DNA from 4 places in the Halobacillus rhizosphaerae genome. Region 4 is predicted to be linked to each of the others. Evidence: riboswitches for the same ligand, from Rfam matches in the RefSeq annotation. Region 4 holds a riboswitch; each other region holds the start of a gene.
The links. A riboswitch is a leader RNA that binds a small molecule or an ion and turns the genes downstream of it on or off. The one in region 4 is predicted to bind cobalamin.
Positions count from the first base shown of each region.

Region 1 (5,147 bases), on a different contig from region 4:
GAGGAGGTTCCCGATATTTTGGAGGATGATATGGAGGACGCTTTTGAAGGATGTCCGACAGACTCCATTAAAATCGCGGATTTGCCTTTTGATGGAGACCCTTTAAAAAATGAATCATAATCTTTCCCCCTTCTATTTAAAGAAGGGGATTTTTAATCTTTTATTAATTGTTTAAAGCGTGCTTCAGCTTCCTGTACATCAAAACTTGAAAACCAGCGGTTGTATTCCTGATCAATGATACGATAATGCTTGCTAATCACGTTCTGCTGAAGTGTAAATGATTGATCTTCTGCTATATTCGTCCACCAGACTTTTCCACCCATGGTTCTGCCAGAAGGCCGGTCTATTTGCTGATGAGCGATTGTTTCAGTAATTTCAAGCGGGGCATCGCCCAAGAGATTCTTTAATACATCACTATCTTGAAATAAAGCACAAACAGCAACGACCGTTGTCCATCCGGCATTTGTCCGCTCTTTTTCAATCTGGACTAACGTTTTTTTAGATAAACCGAGTACCTCAGCCATACGATTTTGTGTATAACCAAATTCTACACGAATCAGTTTCATTTTTTTAGAAACCTCTTGAATTAAATCGTCTTTATCCATCACGAATCGTCCCCTTCACTGCTTCCTCTTAATTTTAACATGACCATTTGAAGGATTCTATTAAATATTCTCGGGAAAGTGATTCAGCTTCAATCCTCTCAGTTACTTGTCAGGATCAACTTCTAAGGGATTAAAATCGTCAGGAATTTGTATCGGGTTCGTCATATCGTACGGTCCTAATTGCTGATAGCCAGAATGAAGTATAGTGACTTCAGAAAAATGATACTGTTTAGAGGTTAACAGAATAGCTTCGATGGCCGTTATCGCCTCCTGTTGGTCTGTCCACTTCCCAGGTTGCATTTCTACAATTAATCCTTGCCCTTTACTCTTCACTTTCTTAATCTCTGCATGAGCAGGAAGAGCTGGTACCAGCGCGGGGTGGTCTTTAACCCGGCCGAGCATTTGAATCGACTGTCTGATGGTCAAGTTATCATCTACAGGTATAGGCACTAGAAATTTCAGCTTATTTAGATTGGATTGATAAAGGTAAAATACATAGTGACGGTGAGAGACGGGTACCAGAGTATGGCTATCTTTCGTGTTCGCTAACTTCATTGCACTCCCGTCTTTCTTCTTCAATTGAATGTTTTCTGGATGGTAAGGCTCAGCAAGCCAGCGGATGGCTTCTTCCATTTGAGCAGGTTGAATATTTCCGGGTAGTTGATATTCATTTGGAAAGACGGCCACTGCTGTTTTACTCTTCTGCTCATAGTTAATTTGGATTTCAGACACTAAATTAATAGATAGTCCCGCTGGTTGGTAATCCTCTAGACTCCCCCTGGCGGCCTTCTCATCTCCATTTTCAGACACGAAGGTTACAGGCACAACTACATGATCTTCTTTACCGGCATAAACAGAGCGAATCATGGTTGGGCTGCTCCTTTGAATAAGTAAAGACTTATCCGCTGCGTGCATTTGAAGTGTTGAATCCTCGGTAGGAGCAGAGAATTGCTTCTTCTCCACTGCACTTTGTTCTCTTGCTGCTTCATTAGCTTGATGACCAGAGGAATCACTGCTAGACTCACTCGTGCCCTGCTTATTGACAGAATGGTTAAAAAGAGGAACTAAAAGCAGAAGTAGAACAACCATCCCTGTTACAGTGCCTAGAACAGGAATAGTCCACTTGTTTCGTTTTGGCTTCTTCGATTTTTGATGCTTTTCAGATAACTGCATGTTCCACTCTTGTTTACTCTTTGGATCATTGAATGATGGGAGCTCTTTTAATAATTTCTCGATTTTGTCATTGTCATAGGATTTACGAGTCATGTTGTACTCCCCCCTCCACCTTGTTTTCAAGTTTATCTTTTATCGCTTTAATGGCTCTGTGCTGAGTAGTTTTTATTTTACTTTCACTAAACCCCAGTATAGACGCCGTTTCTTTGATAGACATTCCTTGGATATATCGCAATATTATTACCGTTTTCTGATCGACGGTGCATTGGTCTAGCGTCTGGTACACTTCCCGCAGCTCGTCATTCTGTATCGCAAGCTCTTCTGGTAAAGGCTGATGATCCTGAATCGTTTCTTGTTTCTCTCCCCAGTCAAACCAATCGAAAATTCGTGCCCTTTTCCTTTTTTGTTTTCTAAAATAATCAATGGTTACATGTCGGGCAATTGAAAATAACCAGGTCTTTTCACTGCTTCTATTGTCATATGTATGGTAGGACCGAAGAATTTTTATATAAGTTTCCTGTACTAAGTCTTCGGCAATATCTCGATCTTTAACCATATACATAATAAATTGATATAAATCTTGATGATATTGTTCATATATTCGTTCAAAGACCGGATTCACTATAGTTACCCCCTGCTATAGTATTTAGTCGCTTATGTAATGAAAAAGTTACATTCATCATAATATGGAACTTAAAGTTTGCAAAGAAGAGTATTAAAAAAAGCTGCCCAATTGGCAGCCTTTCATATATTAGATAATAAATGCTTTTGCTGGTATTGTTGAAACAAACGCCCTAATACGGGAGAAAGCACAAGGATAAATACGACATTGGATGCGGCATGATTAATATCAAAGGGCAGCCCCGAAAGATAATAGGCTAAAAAGGGCTGACCTGCTGCTCTCATAGTTAAGGAAATAATGACACCATATAAAATCCCACTAATAAAACCAAATACAGAAAGTGCCCAGACTGGGATGCCTCTCCAATACTTACCTATTAATCCTGCAAGCATTCCTATTAATGACCATGCGGCAATCTGCCAAATCGTCCAATATCCCATTCCAAGTAATATATTCGATACCAGAGTCGTTAACACCGCAATGACCACTCCGGATAAAGGGCCGAGCCAAAAGCCAGACAAAATGATAACTGCAGTGACCGGTTGAACATTAGGAATGTTAGCAAGGGCTAATCGGCCGGCAACAGAAAGCGCAGCAAGCATAGCTATTAATGTAAGTTTATAAGTATTCATTTAAATCATTCCCACTTATGCATATCAAATACGACTTTGTCTCCTTCTTTCAACTCATATTGGTTCGCACCGACACTTGCTTCTTTTCCATTGATGGTATACATCCACGCTTGCTTCTTGCTTTCATCAGCTTTTACACCTTCAATACTGGTAATGTAACCATCATTTTCTTTCACATTAAAATTTTCTTTCAGCGCTTCCATTAACATCGTACCTTTTTCCACCGATAAATCCTTGTCGGAAAGCGATTTTTCACCGTTATTCTGGGAAATTGCAAGGTGCACACTAACTTCCTGCTTCTCCTCTTGACTTGCATTAGCACTTTCTTGTTCAGAATCTTTCTGACTTTGGCAACCGGTTAACAAGGCAAACGCTACCAGTAATGAAGCAAATAAAGCATAAAACTTTCTCATACTGTTCCTTCCCTTCTGCTGAATCATTATGTTTTTACTTGGAGAAGGAGAATAGATGGACAACAGATTCAAATCATAGATAGTCATTGATAACCAAAAAAAGCCTGCTCTAATTAGGGCAGGCTTAAGACATACCAGCTTGGTATCATAGTTTACAGATCCGACCGGTTGTCTCAAACGCTCAATCCCCGAAGCTTTGAAACGGCGGACAAGGCAGGTCTACTGACTCATGCTTCTTCCTAGTAAGGCTCCTTCCCATACATATCGTACAGTGGAAATACCCGTTCGTCGGCAATTACAGTTGCGAGGACAGTTCTGGCTTCTAACCAGATTCCCTATTAAGCTGCAAAGAGCACCTTGATCCAACATTCAATTAATAACTAGATTACATGAAAACCAAAATGTTAGCAAGCTATTTCTATGCTTTCTTGTCTATCGGAAGTTTAAATAAGAAGGTGGTCCCTTCCTCTCTCTTGCTATGAACATGAATCGTGCCGCCATGAGCTTCCACAAGATTCTTAGCTATGGCTAAGCCAAGTCCCACGCCCTTTTTCTTCTGATCAGGATTTCTCTTTCTTGATTTATCGGCTTTATAAAACCGTTCAAAAACAAAAGGCAAGTCTTCCTCGTCTATCCCTGAACCAGAATCCTTAACCGCAACTTCCCATTCTTGGTCAGAGGCTTCGACGATAACTTGAACGTTCCCGCCTGGATTCGTATGCCTGATCGCATTGTCAATTAGATTCGTCAGGACTTGTTCAATTCTATCTGGATCAAAGTCTACCCATTCCGGACAATCGTTGGGCTGTAATTCTAATAATACTTCTCTTTCCTGAGCCACTCCCTGAAATTTACGAACGATTTTCTCCAAGTAAGGCTTTACTTGGACGGATTCTACAGAAAGTGAGATGTGTCCCGCTTCCATTCTTGCCAGGTCAAGAAGCTCATTAACCAGACGACCAATACGTAAAGACTCATCATGAATTATTTTGGCTAATTCATTTTTATCTTCTTTCGTTTCTGCAATATCATCTACAATAGCTTCACTATAGCCTTGCAGCATGGAAATTGGCGTCCGCAGCTCGTGAGATACATTTGCAATGAAATCTTTTCTGAGTTTGTCCAACCGGCGTTCATCGGTCATGTCTCTTAGAACCGCTACAGCCCCACGTACGTAATCATTATCATATAAAGGAGTCATAATAATAACCCACGTTCGTCCCTGTACGGTAATTTCAGTCATGGAAGCTTTTTCGTTTTCAATGACTTTGCTAAACAGTTCATTGATGGGAGCGGGAAGCTTAAATGCTGGTTCGTCAGAGTCAACGCTTTCACTATCAAAAGTAGAGGCATCTAAATATTGATCTGCAGGTGGATTGGTTATTAATATTTTTCCTTTACGGTTAATTGTAATAACTCCATCTGCCATGGACCTTAATATCCCTGATAACTGTTCTTTTTCCTGACTTAGGGCGTTAATGTGGTATTTAAGTTGTCTGCCCATTCTATTAAACGCCATGGCCAGTTCACCAATTTCATCGTGAGTAACAATGGGGATTTTTGTATTAAACTCTCCCCGGGCAAGCTCTAATGCCCCCTCCCGCATTTTTATGAGCGGGGAAGTAATTCGAGTAGACAAGAAAAAAGCAAAAATAGTTGTTAATATAATCGCTATTCCTGCCCCTAGGAAAATGATTTTGGT
Region 1 covers NZ_JAUTWQ010000001.1:492,254-497,400, reverse strand. The annotation lists gene Q7A53_RS02570 (ferredoxin) at 1-120, shown strand, start outside; gene Q7A53_RS02565 (helix-turn-helix transcriptional regulator) at 153-605, opposite strand; gene Q7A53_RS02560 (hypothetical protein) at 708-1,871, opposite strand; gene sigX (RNA polymerase sigma factor SigX) at 1,861-2,400, opposite strand; gene Q7A53_RS02550 (ECF transporter S component) at 2,523-3,032, opposite strand; gene Q7A53_RS02545 (DUF4430 domain-containing protein) at 3,038-3,445, opposite strand; cobalamin riboswitch at 3,641-3,821, opposite strand; gene Q7A53_RS02540 (ATP-binding protein) at 3,864-5,147, opposite strand, start outside.
Region 1: it holds a riboswitch for cobalamin, as region 4 does, so the genes downstream of both, Q7A53_RS02545 (DUF4430 domain-containing protein) here and mmgD (citrate synthase) in region 4, are expected to answer to the same signal.

Region 2 (5,147 bases), on a different contig from region 4:
ATCGGGTAGGCCCATGGATAACGGGTGTCGTCCCAATTTAGGACATTGGAGGACTTACCGTTTATGACTCCTGTGGAAGCATTAGGTGCCGTTTCGTCCACGAGTTTTCTTTTATTGATAGAGTTTGTCATTCGATTCCCTCCTTAAGATGAACAGCTTTCACAATCATCGTACTCTCCTTGACTAGAGGTTGAACGGGTATAGTAAGTCGTCTTGAGCCCAAGCTTCCATGCGGTTAGGTGAAGGTCAAGGAGTTCTTTTGCTTGTATAGAATTTTTCACATAGAGGTTAAAGGATATCGACTGATCGATAAACCTTTGTCTAATCGCATTTTGCTGAATGCTCGCCTGCTGGTTAATGTCATAGGCAGACTTATAATACCAGTACGTCTCAGGATTTAAATCAGGGGCGGTGACAGGGATTTTATAATCCTTCTTTTCCTCTGAATAAAATTTCTTAAATATAGGGTCAATGCTGGCTGTACTTCCGGCAATTAGAGAAGTGCTTGAGTTAGGAGCCACCGCTAGTAAATATCCATTTCGCAATCCGTGGTTTTTCACTTGGATTTTCAACTTCTTCCAGTTCCACGACCCATCTTCTTCAAGGTCCCTTTTAGTGAAAAAGTCTCCCGTTTCCCAATCGGATCCTTCAAATAGGGGATAGCTTTCTTTCTCTTCAGCTAACTTGCTGCTCGCTTCGATGGTGTAATAAGCAATGGCTTCATAAACCTCATTCGTATAGGTGAGGGCCTCTTCGGATTCCCAGGCGATCTTTTGCTGGGCGAGGAGATGAGCCCAACCGAATGTCCCAAGACCAATTCCCCGGTAAGCCCGATTGGTCAGCTGCGCTTGCATTACTGGAATTTCATTCTGGTCAATTACATTATCGAGCATTCGTACTTGAATAGGAATGAGCCGAGATAAGACTCCTGCGGGTACGGCCCGGCCAAGATTGATGCTAGATAGATTACAGACCACAAAATCCCCAGGCTGGTGCACAGTGATGATCTTCCCGTCCTGCACCAATTTCTCAGTTTGGGTGGTAGGGCTTTGGTTTTGTGCGATTTCTGTGCACAAATTACTGCAATAAATCATGCCTTTATGGCTGTTAGGGTTCATTCGATTTACCTCGTCACGATAAAAAATGTACGGAGTGCCTGTTTCCAGCTGTCCAATCATGATTCGCTTCATGATTTCGATGGCTTGGACGCTGATTCTGGATAGACGGGGGTTATCGACACAAGCTTGATATTTGTTTCGGAATGATCCTTTGCCACGTGTCTCGTCATAATAATCCTCTAATGAAAAGCCCATAATTTCTCTCACTTCGTGTGGGTCGAATAAGTACCACTCGTCGCGATTTTCGACAGCTTCCATAAATACATCTGGTATGGACACACCTGTAAACAAATCGTGAGTGCGCTGCCTTTCATCTCCGTTATTCAGCCGGCTGTCCAGAAAAGGGAAGATATCCTTATGCCAAACATCTAAATAAACGGCAACAGCCCCTTGCCGTTGTCCAAGCTGATCAACGCTGACAGCCGTATTATTCAACTGCTTCATCCAAGGTAAAACCCCCGACGACACTCCTTTAAATCCTTGGATATCGCTGCCGCGGCTGCGAATTTTCCCTAAGTAAACACCAATGCCGCCGCCATTTTTACTTAAGTTAGCGATATCAGTGTTGCTGTCGTAAATGGATTGTAAACTGTCGTCGACGGTATCAATGAAACAGGAACTTAATTGTCCGTATTGTTTGCCTGCATTAGCCAGAGTCGGAGTAGCTGCGGTCATGTATAAATGACTGAGAGCCCAGTAGCTCTCTTTAACCAAATCGATTCTTTTGTTCTTTGGCTCATGGGCCATCAAGGTCATTGCGATGATCATAAATCTTTCCTGAGGAAGTTCCAAGATTCTTCCGTCTTTAGAACGTGCTAAATAACGGTCATCCAGAGTTTTTAATCCTATATAAGTAAATAAGTTATCTCGTTCTGGAACGATTGCCGCTTCGAGATTATCGATATCTTCTTTACAATAATGCTTAAGCGTTTCAGGAGAATAAATCCCTTCCTCTATTAATAATAGAATGAGGGAGTGCAGTCCCTGGTATGCTTTGTTTGCATCGCGGTTATGAACCGATTGCTCATACATTTCTTTCAGATGAATCCGGCTGGCGAGGAAAGTCCAATCAGGCTCTGTTTCATCCATTTCTGCCAGGCATTCCAATATTAATGTGTTTGCTTGTGCAGACTTGTCCAGCTTTTCAAGTCCAAGCGTATGGAGCTTAGTGATCCATTGATTTATTCTAAGCGACGGGAAATGTTCTTGCTGTTGAAGCAGCCAATCTTCCCAAACAGTGCTTGTGGTTATACTCATCCAATCACTCCTTCACGGCTGCCCTGAAAAAAAGAAGAGTTTCCTTTTTTCGGTCAGCACTGAATAATTAAACATAAAAAAACCGCTCAAATATAAATTGAGCGGATGAAACCATGAAATAAAGAAGCTTCAGAAGAATGAAACCTGCCTTTATTCCATCGCTTCATCTTCTCAATCCCCGAAGAAGTTGAAACTTTCACGTACAAAGACAGGTCTCCTGGCTGACGCTCGATTCTACTTTGGTCCTTCCCGTGCCTGGGCACAGTGGATGATCCATTTCGCGAGCGGTTACAGTTGCGGGGGCAGCTCCGGATTCTACCGGATTCCCTATTAAGCCTTGTGGCATCTTTTATTCGTAAACACTATATGTAGTATGTTTTTTATTTTAATTTAGCTTATCTTGTGTTTTAATCATATCGAAGTTTGATGACTTACGCAACATTTAATTTATTCAGAATGAGGGTGAAGGGGAGTGATAGTTCTCTCTGGTGCGGGTTCAAACCTTTTTGTGTTAGTAAAAATGGAAAGTGTTATGCAGATTTTTTGCCATTAATCGAGCTTATAATTGAATAAATCATTTCATAAACTTCCCCCTTACCATGATAGTTTATGGAACCATCATGATCAGTCTCTTAGCAAAACCCTAAACGGTGGATGTATTGATTAGAGACTGGAAACTTTTTGTTCTCTGTCATCTCAATTCAAGAATAGAAGAGGTTTCATTCCTCAAATGTTTATAAAGGATTCCGGGAAACGTCGAGACTCCTGTGGGAGGAGAGTACAGGGTGTGTGACCCCGAAAGCCTAAAAGGCTGAGAAGGCACACCGTACGCCCACGGAAAGCGAGATGTTTCCCGGAATCCTTTCACTTCTCTTTCAGTAACGAAACCATTACTCTTTTGTACCGGGGATTTTATTATGAAGGAAGTTTTTTCAATGCAGCTTCAGGATTTACATGATTGTAAATAGTGAGATTTACTTAAAATAATTCTTTACCTATCTATATAATTTCTATGAAATAATAGAAGGGAAAGAAACTTTTCATTAGGGATTTTTCTTAAAATAAAGCACAAATCAATCGCTGAATGGCAACGGGAGGAAGCGCAATGAATAAACCCTATAACTGGCATAAAGAAGTAGAGAAACAATGGAATGACAGAGCGGAATACTGGAATGAGAATAGTCAGCAGATGTGGGAAAAAGGAAGCAGAAAAACCATTATACCTTTTTTACAAAACTATCTTTCAACTTCTAGTCATGTAGCAGACCTTGGCTGTGGAGATGGATATGGATCAGCAAAACTGCATGACAGAGGCTACCAGGTAACAGGCGTCGACATTTCTCAGGACATGATTGCGCGGGCGAAAGGGAGTAACACAAAGGAAAATATTCAATATGTCCAAGGTGATATTACTCGACTTCCGTTTAAGGAAGATACCTTTGACGGAGTAATGGCGATTAACTGTTTGGAATGGACAGAGGTACCGGCAGAGGGTTTAAGTGAAATGAAGCGGATTTTAAAACCAGGAGGTAAGCTATGTATCGGTGTATTAGGACCTACTGCTAAACCGAGAGTAAATAGTTACCCAAGGCTGTATGGAAAAGAAGTCATATGCAATACGATGATGCCGTGGGAACTGGAAGAGTTAGCAAGTGAAAACGGATGGAAACTGAAGGATGGTCACGGGGTGTATAAAAGAGAAGTGAAAGAACAGCATAGGACGGGATTACCTGATGAACTTCTGCAGTCGCTTACCTTTATGTGGGTATTCTTGTTTGAAAATATAAAATAAATAATGCCTCCACCTGTGCTTATGACAAGGATAAGCACAGGTGTTTTTTTGTTATTTGCTTAGGTACCCTCACCAACAGTAAGAAGATAAAAAATCTGAACTCATGCACAGGGGTAATGAAATAAGAAATTACATTATATATAACCGGAGCGTTTGGATTTCATACCTTAGGTCTAAAGAATGAGTCAGCATTTGTTCTACTATTCCAAATAAAAAGAATAGTCATTTGCCTTATTGACTTCTTGCTACTTTCATATTTAAATAGGAACGTGGGCGATTTCACGGTTTTATACTTTCTTGCGCAAAGCATGCCACCAGCCCCTTATGTAAGTACCTTTCTTTTAAGAAAACCCAGCTTCAATATCCACCCTTTTTTGCAGTATCGGAACCAACTCTTGCGATGATCGCAAAAAAACAGAACACAACGTAAGGAAAGCGCTTTCTATAAATTGAAGAAGGAGGGCATTACATGAAATTAACAACGAAAATATTTATTGGTTTAACTCTTGGTTTGATGGTCGGACTGATTCTTAATTTAGCAGCACCGAGTTTATTCGACGTATTAAACAGTTATATCTTTGATCCACTCGGCACTATTTTTCTAAATTTAATTAAAATGCTTGTTGTACCAATCGTATTCTTCTCTATCACATTAGGGACTGCTTCTCTCGGAGATCCTAAAAAATTAGGCAGAATTGGCGGGAAAACGATCCTGTTTTTCCTTGCCACTACCACAATAGCTATCTCGATTGCTTTAGCTATGGCTTATGTTTTCCATCCGGGGGACGCTGGGGGAATCGATCCAACTGGTGCCACTTATGAAAGTGAAGAAGCACCAACTGTGGTGGAAACCTTTACAAACATCATTCCAACGAACCCGATTCAGGCGATGACGGAAGGGAATATGCTGCAAATCATTGCTTTCTCTATCTTTATCGGCTTTGCTTTAGCGATGCTCGGGAAAAAGACGGAAGCTGTTT
Region 2 covers NZ_JAUTWQ010000011.1:158,137-163,283, forward strand. The annotation lists gene Q7A53_RS13530 (ribonucleotide-diphosphate reductase subunit beta) at 1-131, opposite strand, end outside; gene Q7A53_RS13535 (ribonucleoside-diphosphate reductase subunit alpha) at 144-2,375, opposite strand; cobalamin riboswitch at 2,566-2,741, opposite strand; gene Q7A53_RS13540 (class I SAM-dependent methyltransferase) at 3,481-4,167, shown strand; gene Q7A53_RS13545 (dicarboxylate/amino acid:cation symporter) at 4,637-5,147, shown strand, end outside.
Region 2: it holds a riboswitch for cobalamin, as region 4 does, so the genes downstream of both, Q7A53_RS13535 (ribonucleoside-diphosphate reductase subunit alpha) here and mmgD (citrate synthase) in region 4, are expected to answer to the same signal.

Region 3 (5,147 bases), on a different contig from region 4:
TCGTCGACAATACTAAAGCCATGGTGCATGGCAGCTGTACATACTTGAACTCCCGTTGCTCCCATCAGCATAAATTCTACGGCTTCTCTCCAGCTGGAGACGCCTCCCATCCCTGAAATAGGTACGTTAATCTTAGGGTGGCGGGCACATTCTGCTACCATATTTAACGCAATCGGTTTGACTGCCGGCCCACAATACCCTCCATGCGCTCCTTTACCAGCCACATTGGGAACAGTATTCCAGGAATCTAAATCTACACCTGCTAAACTGTTTATCGTATTGATCATACTTACTGCATCAGCTCCGCCATTAACAGCTGCCTCCGCGGTGAAAGTAATGTCCGTAATATTTGGGGTCAGTTTTACGATCACTGGTGTTTGGGCAACTTCCTTAGCCCAAGCGGTCTGTTTTTCAACGAGTTCTGGCACCTGACCAGAAGCTGCACCCATTCCACGCTCGGCCATTCCATGCGGACAACCAAAGTTAAGTTCTAGACCATCTACTCCGACATCCTCAACACGCTTTACTATTTCATGCCATTTCTCCTGAGTCGGCTCGACCATAAGGGAAGCAATAATGGCATGATTGGGAAATCGTTTTTTCGTTTCATAAATTTCCTTTAAATTCACTTCCAATGGTCGATCCGTAATTAATTCAATATTGTTAAACCCTGAAATCCTCTGTCCGTTATAGTTAACTGCCGCAAACCGGGAAGAAACATTTAAGATCGGATCCCCGAGAGTTTTCCAAACCGCTCCGCCCCAGCCTGCTTCAAACGCACGCTGCACCTGATAGCCGGAGTTTGTTGGTGGAGCAGATGCCAGCCAGAAAGGGTTAGGAGATTTAATTCCTGCAAGATTTAAACTTAGATCAGCCATATAATACGCCTCCTTAAAATTAAGTTCTGGTTAGACAGCTGTTGTAGGAGTTGGAGATAACTGCTTATGGAGTGACATCGCCACTTCTTTTCCTTGCTGGGCAGCAGTTACAACCATCGCATCGCCCTGGCCTTTTCCGAATATTACATCACCAGCAGCAAACACTTGAGGATTTGAGGTCTGATGGGACACTGGATCCACCTTCACTACGCCGCCATTGTGTTCAAGACCAAAACTTTCAATTAAATCGATATAACGGGTCTGGCCAATTGCTTTTATAACGGCGTCTACTTCTAAGGCGAACTCAGACCCTTCGACTGGAACAGGTCTTCTGCGTCCATCTGCCCCTGCTTTACCTAACTCCATTCGCACACATTTAAGTTCTTTTACTTTTCCATACTCATCGCCGACAATTTCAATGGGCTGGGTAAGCCAGTTAAATTCCACCCCGTCCTGCTTGGCAAATTCGTATTCGAAATCGTACGCGGTCATCTCATTGACAGTACGCCGATATACAATTTTTACATTAGAAGCACCTTTACGGGCGGAACAGGTAGCCGCATCAATCGCGGTATTACCCGCTCCCACGACTACAACTTTTTTACCCATTAATTCCTCAGTAATTGGACCAGACTTTGTGGATTTCACAAAATCAATCGCATCATGGACGCCGTCTAACTCTTCCCCTTCTATGCCCAGCATGGGAACACTTCCCATTCCAATCGCCAAGACAATTGAATCATAGTTTTCCTTTAATTCCTCATAGGTCACGTCCGTACCCACTCTAGTATTGGTTCTAATCTCTACGTCCAATTTTTCCACTTGATCGACTTCCCAATAGGAAATGGTCTGTGGTAACCGGAAAGACACAATGCCATATGTATCTAATCCTCCTGCTTGTTCCTCCGCTTCAAAAATGGTCACTGCATAACCGAGCCGAGCCAGTTCCCGCGCAGCTGAAAGCCCCGCAGGACCTCCCCCCACAATGGCTACTTTCTTGCCATTTTTTTCACCTGCTTTGAAAAGCTGCTGCTCATTTTTTATCGCCCAGTCTGTGGCAAACCGCTGTAAGTCCCCGATTAAAATCGGCTTGGTTGCGTGGTTAAGAACACACGCCCCTTCACAAAGCTCTTCTGTCGGGCACACCCGCGCACAAGTCGCGCCTACTGGATTAGAGGACATGATCGTAGTAGCAGATCCCTTTAAATTCCCTGAAGCTATTTTCTTAATAAACTTTGGAATATCGATACTGGTCGGGCAGGCTTTAATGCAAGGAGCATCATAACAATACAAACATCGATTTGCTTCTTCGATTGCTTCTCCATTATTCAATCCCGGATGAACTTCCTCGAAATTCTCTCGCAGATTCTCTAATGAAATCCCTTTACTTTTTAACTGAGTCAATACCATTAACCTCCTTATAGAGATAACTTCAAATCTATTTCAGGTTAAATATCAAAAAGGTTTTACATAGAGAAGCTCTATATGCCCTTTTTCTCTATGTAAAACCTTTGCTTCTGAAGTCAAATCCCTTCTTACTTAAGAAGTTCGACCATATCTTCATACGCTTCCGGTCGCCGGTCACGATAGAATTGCCAAGTATCACGAACCTCACGAATGAACTTCTTATTCATTTCACCAATGATCACTTCATCCTGGTCACGGCTGGCAACAGCTACGAATTCACCCCGCGGATCAACTAAGTAGGATTGTCCGTAAAATTCACCCATTTCCCAAGGTTTTTCATAGCCAACACGGTTAATGGCCCCTAAATAGTATCCGTTCGCCACGGCATGCGCTGGTTGTTCCAATTTCCATAAGTACTCAGACAGCCCCGCTACTGTTGCTGAAGGATTGAACACAACTTCTGCTCCATTTAATCCTAGTAAACGTGCGCCTTCAGGAAAGTGGCGATCGTAACAAATATAAACGCCTACCTTCGCAAACGCCGTATCAAATACAGGAAATCCTAAGTTCCCAGGCTTAAAGTAAAACTTCTCCCAGAAGCCATAGCCTTTGTCACCTACGCCTACTTGAGGAATATGATGTTTTCGATATTTACCTAAATAGGAGCCATCCGCATCGATCACAGCAGCCGTATTATAATAGGTCGCAATTCCCTCTTTTTCATAAATGGGCAGCACAATAACGACGCCTAACTCTTTTGCTAAATCCTGAAATTGTTTTGTCGTCGGGCCATTAGGAATTTCTTCAGCTGCATCGTACCACTTGGGATTTTGCTCGGAACAAAAATAAGGACCATAGAATATTTCCTGAAGACAAATAATCTGGGCCCCTTTTTCTGCAGCTTCTCTAACAAGTCCAATATGTTTCTTAATTGATTCATGCTTGTGTACCTCAACTGGCTCGTTACCATCTACATCATGAGAAGCTTGAATTAATCCAATTTGTACTTTATCAGACATTAAAATTCCTCCTTATGTAAACTCTTTGATCCATCATTATCGACACACGTATCGAAAGCGCTTTCATTTTTTATTGGAATGAAATCCTGCACCCTCACTTCCTCTGCATTATTTTTTGAACTTTATCAATTTACAGAAAATTTTGTAACTTAATTATATTTTACATCTAATTTTATAATTTCCATTATACATATTGTTAAATTTCATAGAGATACTTTTATGCACTATGTAAAAATCTGCAAGATAACCTCCTCCTTTACGGTGCTCAAGAGTCTTTGGGGAATTTGATAGTTTCCCATTTTTTGTATGATCATCTCGCAACTTCCGTTGACAGCTTATATCAACCATGCTAGTATGCTTGTAATCATTTGAATACATTCTCTTATTCAGAGCGGTGGAGGGACTGGCCCTTAGAAGCCCAGCAACCTATCAATTAACTAAATTGATGGTGGTGCTAATTCCAGCAGAGTAAACACTTTGCAAAATAAGAGAGGTGCATACCTAAACCTCTCTGCGTGAGAGGTTTTTCGTTTTTAAATGAAAATTGAATATCGTAGATCAACCAGGTGTTGTGTAAGGGGAAGTTTCGCTTATTCAACTTAAAAGGGAAGTCCGGTGAAACTCCGGCACGGTCCCGCCACTGTAAATGGGAGCAGCTTTGCAAATAGGTCACTATCTCTAAGAATCGAGATGGGAAGACGCATAGCGGCGAAGATCATGAGTCAGGATACCTGCCTGCTGATTATACACTTAATCCTACGAGGTATAGGGAGGTGTTGTGGTACTGTAACAAAATTCGTCTGTCTTCAGAGACTGAATAGAATAACGGTCATCAGAATCTCTCTTGTAGAAAAAGAGGGATTTTTTTATTGTCTGGAAAATGAGGAGGAATCCATATGGTAAAAAGCTCAAACATTGGTTATCCAAGAATCGGAGAGAAAAGGGAATGGAAGAAAGCACTGGAGAAATTCTGGGAAGGTAAGCTTTCCGAAGAAGACTTCTCCATTGAAATGCAGAGACTAAGACTTGAGTATCTGAACAAACAAAAAGATCTAGGAATTGACTTGATTCCTGTAGGAGATTTCAGTTTGTATGATCATGTACTCGACACAGCCGTGATGTTTGGTTTCATCCCTCAACGCTTTCAGCATCAAGAGAAAACTTCACTGCAAACGTATTTTGATATTGCCCGTGGAAACGATTACGCGGTCGCTTCCGAAATGACCAAATGGTTCAACACCAATTATCATTACATTGTTCCTGAAATTCAAGCGGACTCAGAACCTCAGCTTATAGAAAATCGATTGTTGTCTTACTTCCTGGAAGCGAAAGAAAAGCTCGGAATCATTGGAAAGCCGGTACTGCTTGGACCTGTAACCTTATTAAAATTATCCAAAGGCTATGATGAAGACCATTTTCCTGTGCTTTTAAAAAAACTTCTTCCTCATTATGTCCAAGTGCTTCAAGAACTTGAGAGCGCTGGTGCAGAATGGGTGCAAATAGATGAGCCGGCGCTTGCTGCGATTAGAAATAAAGAGGAAGTTAAGCTAGTCAGCCAGCTGTATCAGACGATCCACGATGAATTGTCCAGTATGAAAATTCTTCTACAAACCTATTTCGAATCGGCAGATCGCTACAAAGAGATCGTGTCACTTCCCTTCGACGGCATTGGTCTCGATTTCGTACATGATCATAAAGAAAATCTAGCGGCGATTAAGAAATATGGATTTCCTAAAAATAAAACCCTGGCTGCTGGAGTCATTAATGGACGAAATATTTGGAAGGCGAATTTAGATGACACCTTCACTCAGCTGGAAACTATCCTTACCAAAGTCGAGCCCAA
Region 3 covers NZ_JAUTWQ010000041.1:4,078-9,224, forward strand. The annotation lists gene preA (NAD-dependent dihydropyrimidine dehydrogenase subunit PreA) at 1-878, opposite strand, end outside; gene Q7A53_RS21370 (NAD(P)-dependent oxidoreductase) at 909-2,282, opposite strand; gene Q7A53_RS21375 (nitrilase-related carbon-nitrogen hydrolase) at 2,414-3,304, opposite strand; SAM riboswitch class I at 3,684-3,795, shown strand; cobalamin riboswitch at 3,852-4,057, shown strand; gene metE (5-methyltetrahydropteroyltriglutamate--homocysteine S-methyltransferase) at 4,195-5,147, shown strand, end outside.
Region 3: it holds a riboswitch for cobalamin, as region 4 does, so the genes downstream of both, metE (5-methyltetrahydropteroyltriglutamate--homocysteine S-methyltransferase) here and mmgD (citrate synthase) in region 4, are expected to answer to the same signal.

Region 4 (5,147 bases):
AAGATCGAGTGCCAGGGCTACGGCAGCTAAAATAGAATCAATCGCAAACACCAAATCCGCTGCTCCTATTTTAACTACGGTTGCCCAGAACCCCTTACCTTTAGGATTCTTACCTTCTGTTGACTCACTACTGTCCGAATCTACTATTATATTTTTCACACCTAAGTAAATCAGATACACGGCACCAACGGCCTGAACCTGCCATACATTTGCAATAAATGAAATGGCAAATAGTGCGCCAAATCTAAATATAAATGCACCTAAAATACCATAATTTATTGCCCGTTTCTTTTGGCTATCAGGTAAATGTTTAGCTATTACCGCTAGTACAAGTGAATTGTCAGCAGATAATAACCCTTCTAAACAGATGAGAATGATTAACGTCCAGCCGTATTCCAACCATATGGATTCCACTGCCAATTCCCCTTAATCAATAATATTGAATGCAGCATTCACTTTCATTTTTTATAAAAAATATAGACCTTTCCCTCAGTTGCTAGAGATCCAGCTATCCTCCATACAAATCCTTTATTAAAACTAACGGGAATATATCAATCCCATCAGGAGGAGGCAAATGATCTGGACTCTATATTAGAGCACAGATCCAGAATAGTTACACAGCAATCTAAAGAGCATCTTTTTAAAATGAAGACACCATTTAGAGAGAAGAATGATCACCTCTATTAGAATAAAAGTTTCCAAACATGATCCAATTGAGATATCCTTTATTTATAAAGACCTCGTTTCATTAGGTTTGCTGTAACAGGCGCACGTCCCAGTTCCCTAGCCTGTGGTTAAGTATTAAGGTTCTCTACTCACGTCGAAAAACCTTTTTCTGAATCGTTAAAGTCCATTATTTATAAAAATTTTTTCTTTACCATAAGAAAGGGGAAGGAATAGATATGGATTTATCTCAAAAAATGAAGGTTAATAAAAACTGGGATATGGCTGATGAACATGTCCTTAGTATATTAAATGGCCAAGTTATGTATGAGGAGTTTAAGGAGAAGAAAATGATGGGACAATCTGATTATGCTCCTTTTAATGAAGCCATGTGTATAAACGACACGACTCCAAAAATATTTACTAAGGAATTCATAGAAACAAGAGCAAGGGGACACCTGGAGACGACAGAAGATTATATTAATAAGGTCATCACCCCCTTAAATACTCTCTTTAACAACCATTATCCATGTATGATCTTATGGTTTGGCAAAGACATGTTTTGTCAAATGAACCTTCTCACCCTGCTCGCTTACCTTGAACAGTCTAATTACAAGGGAAGAGTTTTCTTACATAGTTTCAGAGAAGATGAATTTAAGGTACGTCAAACTGAACTTGAGCTCGGTCATTATTCTCGTGTGTATGAAGATGTTCTGTTAAATCACAGCCCTGCATCTGTCAAAGTACTTCCCGTGATGTATCAGGCCATAGATCTATATTTAATGATGCTGAACGATGAGAATCCAGTAACCAAGTATATCAAAAAGAATAGAAACTTATCGACAGCTGAATTGCTTACAAATTTATTTGCGCTTTTCCCGACTATCGGATATGGGGACTTACAATATAAGAAACTAATTCGAAAGAATAAATAATCGAGTTCCTTCTTTGGTTAAGATCAGGAAGTCTACTAAAATCGTTTGTTTTTATGAGAAAGACGATCAAATTTCTTTAAACGAATGTGTGTCGAAAAAAGTAATATCGCACAAAATATTGGCAATATAACAAAGGTCTCCACGATAAATACCATTTCCGTATTGCCTTTAATGAGGAAATAACCACTTACAGCGCCTAGCAAGGTCATAAGTACTCCGCAGTTAAGAAACATTTTCCGGCTGTGGTTTTGAGCAAACTCCCAGTTATCTTGATTTTTTGTAGACAATGGAGTTCTGTAGCCATACCAGTTATTCATTTCTTTAGGGGGTCTTACGTGCATGAAAAATCCTGCCGTCAGAAATAGCCATCCACATACAAAAAGCACAGGAATATCACTTCCTACTCAATCGGTTTGTTAGAAATATCAAACACACAACAATTGTATAATATTTACATCTGTTTCTTCAAATAAGGAACTAGAACAGCTAAGGTACAATCTTTTTTCTTCATCACCCCGTTTATATTGATAGGTATCCCCCAACACCCTTTAAGGAAATTATTGTTTATTTTCGGAATTTTTGTTACATTGATAAAGTCAAAACTAAATACGCTTTAGACTGAGGTGCAATTAAGTTGGTTCAATGCTTATTTGCTTAAAAGGGAAATCGGTATAAATCCGATGCTGTCCCGCAACTGTATTTGTGAACAAACTGGAATAACCACTGTTCTCCGTTGAGAATGGGAAGGATCCAGGGAGTAATGATCATAAGCCAGGAGACCTGCCTAAGTCAGCCAACATCAATACCTACGAGGATAGGAGGTGTTAAGTGCGAGTGAAAAGCATGGACAGACGTTTACAATCTATACCTGATTAATCCATGCTCGAACAATATTGCTGTGCTCTTAACTTAACAACTTTCTTAGGAAGTTGTTTTTTTATTGTCTGCATTTCCATCACTATTTTCCTTGAAGAAAATTCACCAAATGCCACGGGTACATCAAGGAATAATTAAAACTTTTTTGAAAGCGTTTACTTTAGAGTGAGAGGGGATTTTCTATGTTAGAAAAAACGACCTATACACCGGGATTAGACGGAATCATTGCCACAGAAACAAAGCTGTCTTATTTAGACGTGGACGCGGAAGAAATCGTCCTCCGCGGCTATGAGCTCATTGAGCTGGCAAAGAATAAAAAATACCTGGATTTAGTCCAGCTTTTACTCCACGGCACGCTTCCAAATGACGAACAACGCTCTTCTCTTGAGCTGGAAATCAAGAAAGATTATGACCTGCCAGCAGAATTATTTTCCTTATTTAACAAGCTGCCTAAAGAAACTCACCCGATGGATGCTTTACGAACAGGGATATCCGCACTCTCAGGATACGAAAAAAATCTAGACGAACGCCGCGAAATTGAAATTAACAAAACCGCCCTCAAATTACTGGCACAGATTCCAAACATCGTGGCGAATAGCTATCATATCCTTCGTGATGAAGCTGTCGTCGAACCAAAACAAGAACTGCCTTATAGTACAAATTTCTTGTACATGATCACAGGCAAAGAGCCAACACAAGCTGAAGCGGACTATTTTGATCAATCTTTAATGGTCTATAGTGAACATGAAATGCCGAACTCCACCTTTACAGCCCGCGTCATTGCTTCGACTAACGCAGACATCTATGGCGCACTCACTGGAGCCGTCTCTTCATTGAAAGGCAACCTCCACGGTGGAGCGAATGAAGCTGTCATGCACATGCTTTTGGAAGGAGAAACAATCGATGGATTCAGGCACCTTCTTTATGAAAAACTTAACAATAAAGAAAAAGTCATGGGCTTTGGCCATCGCGTGTACATGAAGAAGATGGATCCTAGAGCGGCTCTAATGAAAGAAGCGTTACGTGAACTATCTGCAGATAGAAAATGCGAGAAACTATTTGAAATGTGCGAAGCAGGAGAACAGCTGATGAAAGAAGAAAAGAGTCTATACCCTAATTTGGATTACTATGCAGCACCCGTCTACTATCTGCTAGGGATTCCAATAGATTTATATACGCCTATATTCTTTGCCGCCCGTACACTTGGGTTATGCGCTCATGTATCTGAACAATACGCCAACAACAAATTGTTCAGACCAAGAGTTCTCTATACGGGACCACGCGGTCTGCACCCTTAATAGCGAGCTGCCGGAGAGGTTCCTGCCTTCTCTTTTAAAAAACATTACCTATTGAAAAAGGTGGAGATAACGTATGACAGAAGTGAAAGTTAATACATCACAAACGACTGATCAAGTAATGGAGCGAATCGCAGAATACGCAGTTTATGGAAAGATTACAAGCAGCGAAGCTTTAGAAACCGCTCAATACGTTTTGATGGATACGTTAGGATGCGGGTTTCTTGCCTTGCGGTATCCGGAATGTACAAAGCACTTAGGACCTATTGTACCTGGAACCATCGTACCGAATGGCTCCCGTGTGCCCGGTACACCTTATGAATTGGATCCCGTCCACGCAGCATTTAATATTGGATGCATGATCCGCTGGCTTGATTACAATGATACGTGGCTTGCCGCAGAGTGGGGACATCCTTCGGACAACTTAGGTGGAATCCTCGCCATATCCGATTACATTAGCCGGAAACGAATTACGGAAGGAAAAGAACCGCTGAAGATGGATACCGTTCTTGAAAATATGGTGAAGGCACACGAAATCCAAGGGGTGTTAGCTCTAGAAAACAGCCTCAATCGAGAAGGTCTTGACCACGTTCTTTACGTGAAAGTAGCCACAACAGCGGTAGTAACAGCCATGTTAGGAGGAAGTAAAGAAGACGTGTCGAATGCGGTCTCGCAAGCCTGGATCGATAACTCCAGTCTTCGCACCTACAGACATGTACCAAACACAGGCTCAAGGAAATCTTGGGCGGCCGGTGATGCAACAAGTCGAGGTGTCAGGCTGGCATTGATGACAATGAGCGGAGAAATGGGGTATAGGACCGCGTTGTCTGCACCTAACTGGGGGTTCCAAGATGTCCTTTTCAAAGGAAGGGAACTTACCTTGGCACGTCCACTCGATTCTTATGTGATGGAAAACATCTTATTTAAGATTTCCTTCCCCGCTGAATTTCATGCCCAAACGGCAGCAGAAGCGGCGATTGAACTTCATGATCAAGTGAAAGGAAGAATTGCTGAAATTGATCGCGTTACCATTACGACTCATGAATCTGCCATCCGAATCATAGATAAAAAAGGTCCGCTGCAAAACCCCGCAGACCGTGATCATTGTTTGCAATACATTACAGCTATTGGTCTTTTGTATGGATCGTTGAATGCCGACCATTATGAAGACGATATAGCCCGCAACCCTGAAATCGACCGTTTACGAAACGTCATGAAAGTGATTGAACATGAACCGTATTCCAAAGATTACTTAGATCCCGAGAAGCGTTCCATAGCTAATGCCGTCCAAGTGTTCTTTAACGATGGCACGTCTACAGAAGAGGTCGCCATCGAATACCCACTCGGCCATCGCCGTCGTCGCGACGAAGGAATACCG
Region 4 covers NZ_JAUTWQ010000009.1:31,097-36,243, reverse strand. The annotation lists gene Q7A53_RS11395 (TerC family protein) at 1-414, opposite strand, end outside; partial or broken gene Q7A53_RS11390 (AraC family transcriptional regulator) at 885-1,598, shown strand; gene Q7A53_RS11385 (SdpI family protein) at 1,634-1,939, opposite strand; cobalamin riboswitch at 2,203-2,400, shown strand; gene mmgD (citrate synthase) at 2,657-3,772, shown strand; gene Q7A53_RS11375 (bifunctional 2-methylcitrate dehydratase/aconitate hydratase) at 3,846-5,147, shown strand, end outside.